DNA from 2 places in the Sphaerisporangium rubeum genome. Region 1 is predicted to be linked to the other one. Evidence: riboswitches for the same ligand, from Rfam matches in the RefSeq annotation. Region 1 holds a riboswitch; the other holds the start of a gene.
What was found. A riboswitch is a leader RNA that binds a small molecule or an ion and turns the genes downstream of it on or off. The one in region 1 is predicted to bind glycine.
Positions count from the first base shown of each region.

Region 2: it holds a riboswitch for glycine, as region 1 does, so the genes downstream of both, gcvP (aminomethyl-transferring glycine dehydrogenase) here and gcvT (glycine cleavage system aminomethyltransferase GcvT) in region 1, are expected to answer to the same signal.

Region 1 is NZ_JACHIU010000001.1:2,054,673-2,058,064, forward strand. It holds gene gcvH (glycine cleavage system protein GcvH) at 21-410, opposite strand; gene gcvT (glycine cleavage system aminomethyltransferase GcvT) at 407-1,498, opposite strand; glycine riboswitch at 1,532-1,634, opposite strand; glycine riboswitch at 1,635-1,731, opposite strand; gene BJ992_RS08795 (gamma-glutamyl-gamma-aminobutyrate hydrolase family protein) at 1,750-2,463, opposite strand; gene BJ992_RS08800 (3-oxoacyl-ACP reductase) at 2,463-3,227, opposite strand; gene BJ992_RS08805 (aldehyde dehydrogenase family protein) at 3,248-3,392, opposite strand, start outside.
Region 2 is NZ_JACHIU010000001.1:3,960,626-3,964,017, forward strand. It holds gene gcvP (aminomethyl-transferring glycine dehydrogenase) at 1-1,776, opposite strand, end outside; glycine riboswitch at 1,822-1,936, opposite strand; glycine riboswitch at 1,937-2,060, opposite strand; gene BJ992_RS17100 (MerR family transcriptional regulator) at 2,119-2,742, opposite strand; gene BJ992_RS17105 (bifunctional nuclease domain-containing protein) at 2,890-3,360, opposite strand.

The sequences.
Region 1 (3,392 bases):
GAGGGTCGGGGTGTGGGTCGTCAGGAGTCTGTGGTGGTGAGGGTGGTGTATTCCTCCGGGGTGAGGAGGTCCTCGGGGTCGCCGGAGACGCGGATGCGGAAGAGCCAGCCTTCGCCGTACGGGTCGGAGTTGACCAGGGACGGGTCGTCCACCACGAATTCGTTGATCTCGACGACTTCGCCGCCTATGGGGGCGTAGATGTCGCTGACGGACTTGGTGGACTCGACCTCGCCTACGGCCTCGCCGGGCTGCAGGGTGCTGCCGGCTTCGGGGAGCTGGACGAAGACGACGTCGCCGAGGGACTCGGCGGCGTAGGCCGTGATCCCCACGGTGACGACGGGGCCGTCATCGAGGCCGGCGATCCACTCGTGCTCCTTGGTGTAGCTGAGCTCCTCGGGAATGCTGCTCACATGCACCTCCGGTAAAAGGGCAGGTCGACGAGGTCGACCGGTTCATGGCTGCCACGGATGTCGACCGCGAGGCCGCCGGACACCTCGGTGTCCACGTAGGCGATCGCGATCGGCTTGCCGAGTGACTGGGACGGCGCGCCGCTGGTGATCTCGCCGACGACGGTGCCGTCCACGCTCAGCACCACGGGGTAACCGTGGCGTGGCACTCGGCGGCCCCGCGCGACCAGGCCGGTGAGGCGCCGGCGCGGGGGGACGTCCTTGAGTGCGGCGAGCGCGGCGCGACCGACGAAGTCACCCGGCTTGCCGAACTTCACGACGCGGCCGAGACCGGCGTCGAAGGGGGTGAGGCCGGCGTTCAGCTCGTTGCCGTACAACGGCATGCCGGCCTCGAGGCGCAGGGTGTCGCGGGCCGACAGCCCGGCGGGACGCAGGCCGTGCGGCTCGCCGGCCTTGGTGAGGGCCTCCCAGAGGGGGACGGCACGCTCGGCGGCGACGAACAGCTCGAAGCCGTCCTCGCCGGTGTAGCCGGTGCGCGCGATGAACGCGTCGACCCCGGCGACGGTGCCGGGGAGGCCGGCGTAGTACTTGAGCCCGGCCAGGTCGGCGTCGGTGAGCGTCGCGAGGATCTCGGCGGCCCGTGGTCCCTGCACCGCGACCAGCGCGTACGCCTCGGAGCGGTCGTCCACCTCGGCGTCGAAGCCGGCGGACCTCGCGGTGAGCTCCTCGGCGACCTTGAGGTAGTTGGAGGCGTTGGCCACGACCATGTATTCCCCGCCGGGGAGGCGATAGACGATCAGGTCGTCCAGCACCCCGCCGTCCGGCGCGCAGATCATGGTGTACCGGGCCCGGCCGGGCTCCAGCACCGACAGGTGGCCCACCAGCGCGTGGTCGAGAGCCTGGCCGGCCTGCGGGCCCGTGACGAAGATCTCCCCCATGTGGGAGAGGTCGAACAGGCCGGCGGCCTGGCGGACCGCGTTGTGCTCGGCCGACTCGCTGCCGTACCGCAGCGGCATCAGCCAGCCGGCGAAGTCGGTGAGCGTCGCACCGAGACTCTCGTGTACTTCGCGGAGCGGCGTGGGTTTGGACATGTCTCACACCTCAGGCAGGGTCGGATGTCAGCATCCTCCCCCTCTGTCATCGGTGCCTGAGAGTTTCGCCCGAGTTTTACCGGACTTTCACCTTCGGCGAGGCTCGTCGAGGACGAGCCTTCTTTCCAGAGGCCACCTGACCCGCGCGGTCCTTTGCCTTGTGAGGTTCGTGGGAGGACTTGCTCCTTCAGGGGTCCTGACCGGATGCCAGGACGCTCTCCCGCACGGGGTCGCCGGTGTTCCGGCCCACCCTACCAACGGGAGGCAGGCGCGGCGGAGGCCACCAAGGCGGAGAACAGGGGGCTGTCGGCGGAGGTCTCGGGGTGCCACTGCACGCCGAGCGCGAACGGGTGTCCCGCGAGCTCGACCGCCTCGACGGTGCCGTCCTCGGCGACGGCGGACACCGTCAGCCCGTCGCCGAGCCGGTCCACCGCCTGGTGGTGGTAGTGCGCGGCGTCGGCCGGCCCGGCGCCGAGCACGCCGGCCAGCTTGCTGCCTTCGGCGACCCGCACCGGCAGGTGACCGAACTCACCGGGTGCCGGCGCGTGCGCCGCGTGGCCGACGACGTCCGGCAGGTGCTGGTGCAGGGTGCCGCCGAGGTGGACGTTGAGCACCTGCAGGCCGCGGCAGATGCCGAGCAGCGGCAACCCGGCGGCGAGCGCCGCGCCGACCAGCGCGAACTCCGCCTCGTCCCGGAAGCCGCGCACGTACCCGGTCCGGTCGTGCGGCGCCGCGCCGTACCTGGCGGGGTCCAGGTCGCCGCCGCCGGCGACGATGAGCCCGTCCAGCCGCTCCACGAGCGGCGCCGGGTCCCCGCTGGGTGGCACGATCACGGGCTGGCCGCCGGCCGCCGCGACCCGCTCGACGTAGTCGTACGGCAGCAGCGCGGCCGTCATCCGCCATACGGTGAAGGCGGCGGGTTCGACGTAGCAGGTGATGCCGATGACCGGCCGGTACGTCCCCATCACAGCGGGGTGACGTACGCGCCGGAGATGCCGCCGTCCACCAGGAACTCGGCCCCGGTGATGAAGCTCGCGTCGTCGGAGGCGAGGAACGCGACCGCCGCGGCGATCTCGGACGCCTCGGCGAACCGGCCCATCGGCACGTGCACCAGCCGCCGTTGCGCACGCTCGGGGTCCTTGGCGAACAGTTCCCGCAGCAACGGCGTGTCCACCGGCCCCGGGCACAGCGCGTTCACGCGGATCCCTTCGCGTGCGAACTGCACGCCGAGTTCCCTGGTCATGGACAGCACGCCGCCTTTGGACGCGGTGTAGGAGATCTGGGACGTCGCCGACCCCATCACCGCGACGAACGACGCGGTGTTGATGATGGACCCCTTGCCCTGCCGCCGCATGTGCGGGATGGCGTGCTTGCAGCACAGGTACACGCTGGTGAGGTTGACCTCCTGCACCCGCCGCCACGCCTCGATGCCGGTGGTCAGGATGGAGTCGTCGTCCGGCGGCGAGATGCCGGCGTTGTTGAAGGCGACGTCCAGACGGCCGTACGTCTCGACGGCCGTCTCGAACATGCGGGCCACGTCCTCCTCGCTGGTGACGTCGACCCGGACGAACAGCCCGCCGACCTCGTCGGCGATCTTGGCACCTCCCTCCTCGTCGAGGTCGGCGCACACGACCTTGGCGCCTTCCTCGGCGAGCCGGCGCGCGGTGGCGAGCCCGATGCCTCCCGCCGCTCCGGTGATCACGGCGACACGGTCCTGCAGACGTTGCATATCGGCGATCTCTCCTGATCTCAGTGAGCGATGAAGACGTTCTTGGTCTCGGTGAAGGCGGCCAGCGCGTCCGGTCCGAGCTCACGGCCGAGCCCGGACTCCTTGTAGCCGCCGAACGGCGTCCAGTACCGCACCGAGGAGTGCGAGTTGACCGAGAGGTTCCCC
Region 2 (3,392 bases), 1.9 Mb from region 1:
GTCGCGCGCGTCGTCGCCGTTGGCCCGGTGGTAGGCGCGGATGGCGAGCAGGCCGGCGAACTCGCCCTGCGAGCCGGCGTTCGGCTGGAGCGACACCGCGGCGTACCCGGTGACCTCGGCGAGCCAGCTCTCCAGGTCGCCGATGAGCCGCAGGTACCCCTCGGCCTGTCCGGCCGGCGCGTAGGGGTGGACGCCGGCGAACTCCGGCCAGGTGATCGGCTCCATCTCGGTCGTCGCGTTGAGCTTCATGGTGCAGGACCCGAGCGGGATCATGGACCGGTCGAGCGCGATGTCCTTGTCCTGGAGCCTGCGCAGGTAGCGCAGCATGGACGTCTCGGAGTGGTGCGCGGAGAACACCGGGTGGGTGAGGTAGCCGGTGGTGCGCAGCAGCCCGGCGGGGAGCGCGTCGGCGGTGGCGGTGTCGAGGTCGTCCAGTACGGCGTCCGCGCAGCCGAACGCCTCCCACACATCGCGCAGGTGGCCGGCCGTGGTGGTCTCGTCGCAGGTCACGCCGACGTGGTCGGGCCCGTCCTGCCGCAGGTTGACGCCGAGCGCGACGGCCGCGGCGACGATCTCGCCGGCCCGGCCCGGGACGTGGGCCCGCACGGTGTCGAAGAACTCGTCGTGGACGACCTCGACGCCGCCGGCGCGCAGCCCGGCGGCGAGGACGGCCGCGTGGCGGTGCACGCGCTGCGCGATGCGCCGCAGGCCTTCGGGGCCGTGGTAGACGGCGTACATGGAGGCGATGACGGCGAGCAGGACCTGCGCGGTGCAGATGTTGCTCGTGGCCTTCTCACGGCGGATGTGCTGCTCGCGGGTCTGCAGGGCCAGCCGGTACGCCTGGTGGCCGTCGGCGTCCTTGGACACGCCGACGAGACGGCCGGGGAGCTGGCGCTGCAGGCCCTCGCGCACCGCCATGTAGGCGGCGTGCGGCCCGCCGAACCCGAGCGGCACGCCGAAACGCTGGGTGGAGCCGATCGCGATGTCGGCCCCGAGGGTGCCGGGGGCCTCCAGCAGGGTGAGGGCCAGCAGGTCGGCGGCGGCGACGACGAGCGCGCCGCGCTCGTGGGCCGCTTCGGCGACCGCCTGGAAGCCGGCGAGCCTGCCGCTCGCGCCGGGGTACTGCACGAGCACGCCGAAAAGATCTCCCTCGGGGAGGCCGGCGGCGAGGTCGGCCTCGACCAGTTCGATGCCGAGCGGCTCGGCCCGGGTGGCCAGCACGGCCTTGGTCTGCGGCAGCGCGTCGGCGTCCACCACGAAGCGGACGCCTCGGCCGCGGCCGGCCCGGTGGGCCAGGGTCATCGCCTCGGCGGCGGCGGTGGCCTCGTCGAGCAGCGAGGCGCCGGCGACGTCGAGGCCGGCGAGGTCGGACACCATGGTCTGGAAGTTGAGCAGCGCCTCCAGGCGACCCTGCGAGATCTCCGGCTGGTAAGGGGTGTAGGCGGTGTACCAACCGGGGTTCTCCAGCAGGTTGCGCCGGATGACCGCCGGGGTGATGGTGTCGTGGTAGCCGAGCCCGATCATGGAGGTCAGCACGCGGTTACGGCCCGCGAGGTCGCGCAGCTCGGCGACGGCCTCGGTCTCGCTCGCGGCCCGCGGCAGGTCGAGCGGCTTGTCGGCGCGGATGGCGCCGGGTACCGCGACGGCGACCAGGTCGGCCACCGAGGCGTAACCGACGGCTTGGAGCATGCGGGCCTGTTCGGCGTCGGAGGGGCCGACGTGCCGGGTGACGAACGGCGGTGCGGACAGGTCGCGAAGCGGTGACCGATCGGTCATGAGGCTCTCCTGACGTGGCTCGGAGCAGGCGCGCGGCCGCGCCTGGTCTCCCCCTCTGTCAGCGCGACGACCTCGCCGCGACCTGAGAGCTTCACCCCCGGGAGGGGCTTGCACCGTCGGTGAGGCACGCCTGGCGGGCACGCCTACTTTCCAGAGTGGCCTCGCCCGCGCGGTACAGGGTGCCTGAGAGATTCCGGGGAGGTTGCTCCTTCGGCGCCCGGGTCACACGCACGCGCCGCCGTGGCGGCGCGTGCCCGCACCCGGGTCTCTCCCGCGCGGGGTCGAAAGCTTCACCGCCAATGGTACCGGCCGCCCCCCGGCAGGGGGCACCCCTACCCGGCCTCAGCCGGTGCGGCGGGCCCGCCTGCGCTGTGCGAGCTCGTCACCGGGGTGCTCGGCGAAAGGGTCACGATCAGCCGGTTCCGCACGCTCCCCGGGCAGCTCGGCCAGGGTGCCCTCCACCTCGCGCCAGACGCCGCCGAGAGCGATACCGAACACGCCCTGGCCGCCTTCCAGCAGGTCGATCACCTCGTCGGCCGAGGTGCACTCGTAGACGCTGACCCCGTCGCTCATGAGGGTGATCTGCGCCAGGTCGTCCACACCGCGCTGGCGCAGGTGCTGGACGGCGGTGCGTATCTGCTGCAGGGACACCCCGGTGTCCAGGAGGCGCTTGACGACCTTGAGGACCAGGATGTCGCGGAAGCTGTACAGCCGCTGTGAGCCCGAGCCGTGCGCGGCCCGCACCGACGGCTCGACGAGCTGGGTGCGTGCCCAGTAGTCCAGCTGCCGGTAGGTGATGCCGGCCGCCGAGCACGCCGTCGGGCCGCGGTATCCCACGTCGGCGGGGAGCGACCCGGGCCGCTCGCCGAACAGCAGGCCCTGCTCGCCCGCGCGCTCACGTGCCGACTGACGCTGAGCCCGATCGCGCTGGCCGGCCGACTTGCCCTCGCCGCTGCTGACCGCCACTGCGGACCTCCGGCTTTCTCTCATCCCACGGTCTGATCTGGGGGTTCGTGAATTACAACCGTGGGTTCACTTGCACCGTAGGACCGGCGGCATGCTCAGTCAACGATCCCGCTCGGCGCGTCGTGAAGCGTAAATAGCCCGACATGGTCAACCGGCACGCCCGAAGTCCTCAGGCGTGATGTTGTCCAGGAACTCGCGGAACTTCTCGACCTCGTCCTCCTGGTCGTCCGGGATGATCACACCTGCCTCGCGGACGACGTCCTCGCTCGCGAAGATGCCGGCCCCGGTCCGCAGGGCCAGCGCGATCGAGTCGGACGGCCGCGCGCTCACCTCCACGCCGTTGGAGAACACCAGGTCGGCGAAGAAGATGCCGTCACGCAACGCGACGATGTTGACCGTCTGCAGCCGGACCCCGAGCGCCTCGATCACGTCCTTGAACAGGTCATGCGTGAGCGGCCTCGGCGGCGGCTCCTCGGCCTGTGCCAGAGCGATGGCCGTGGCCTCGGTCATCCCTATCCAGATCGGCAGATACCGCTCGCCCTTCGCCTCCTTGAGCAAGACGATGGGCTGATTGGAGGGCATCTCCACCCGGACCCCCACGACCTCCATCTGCAACACAGGCGACTCCGTCTCAGTGGTCGCCGGCCCGC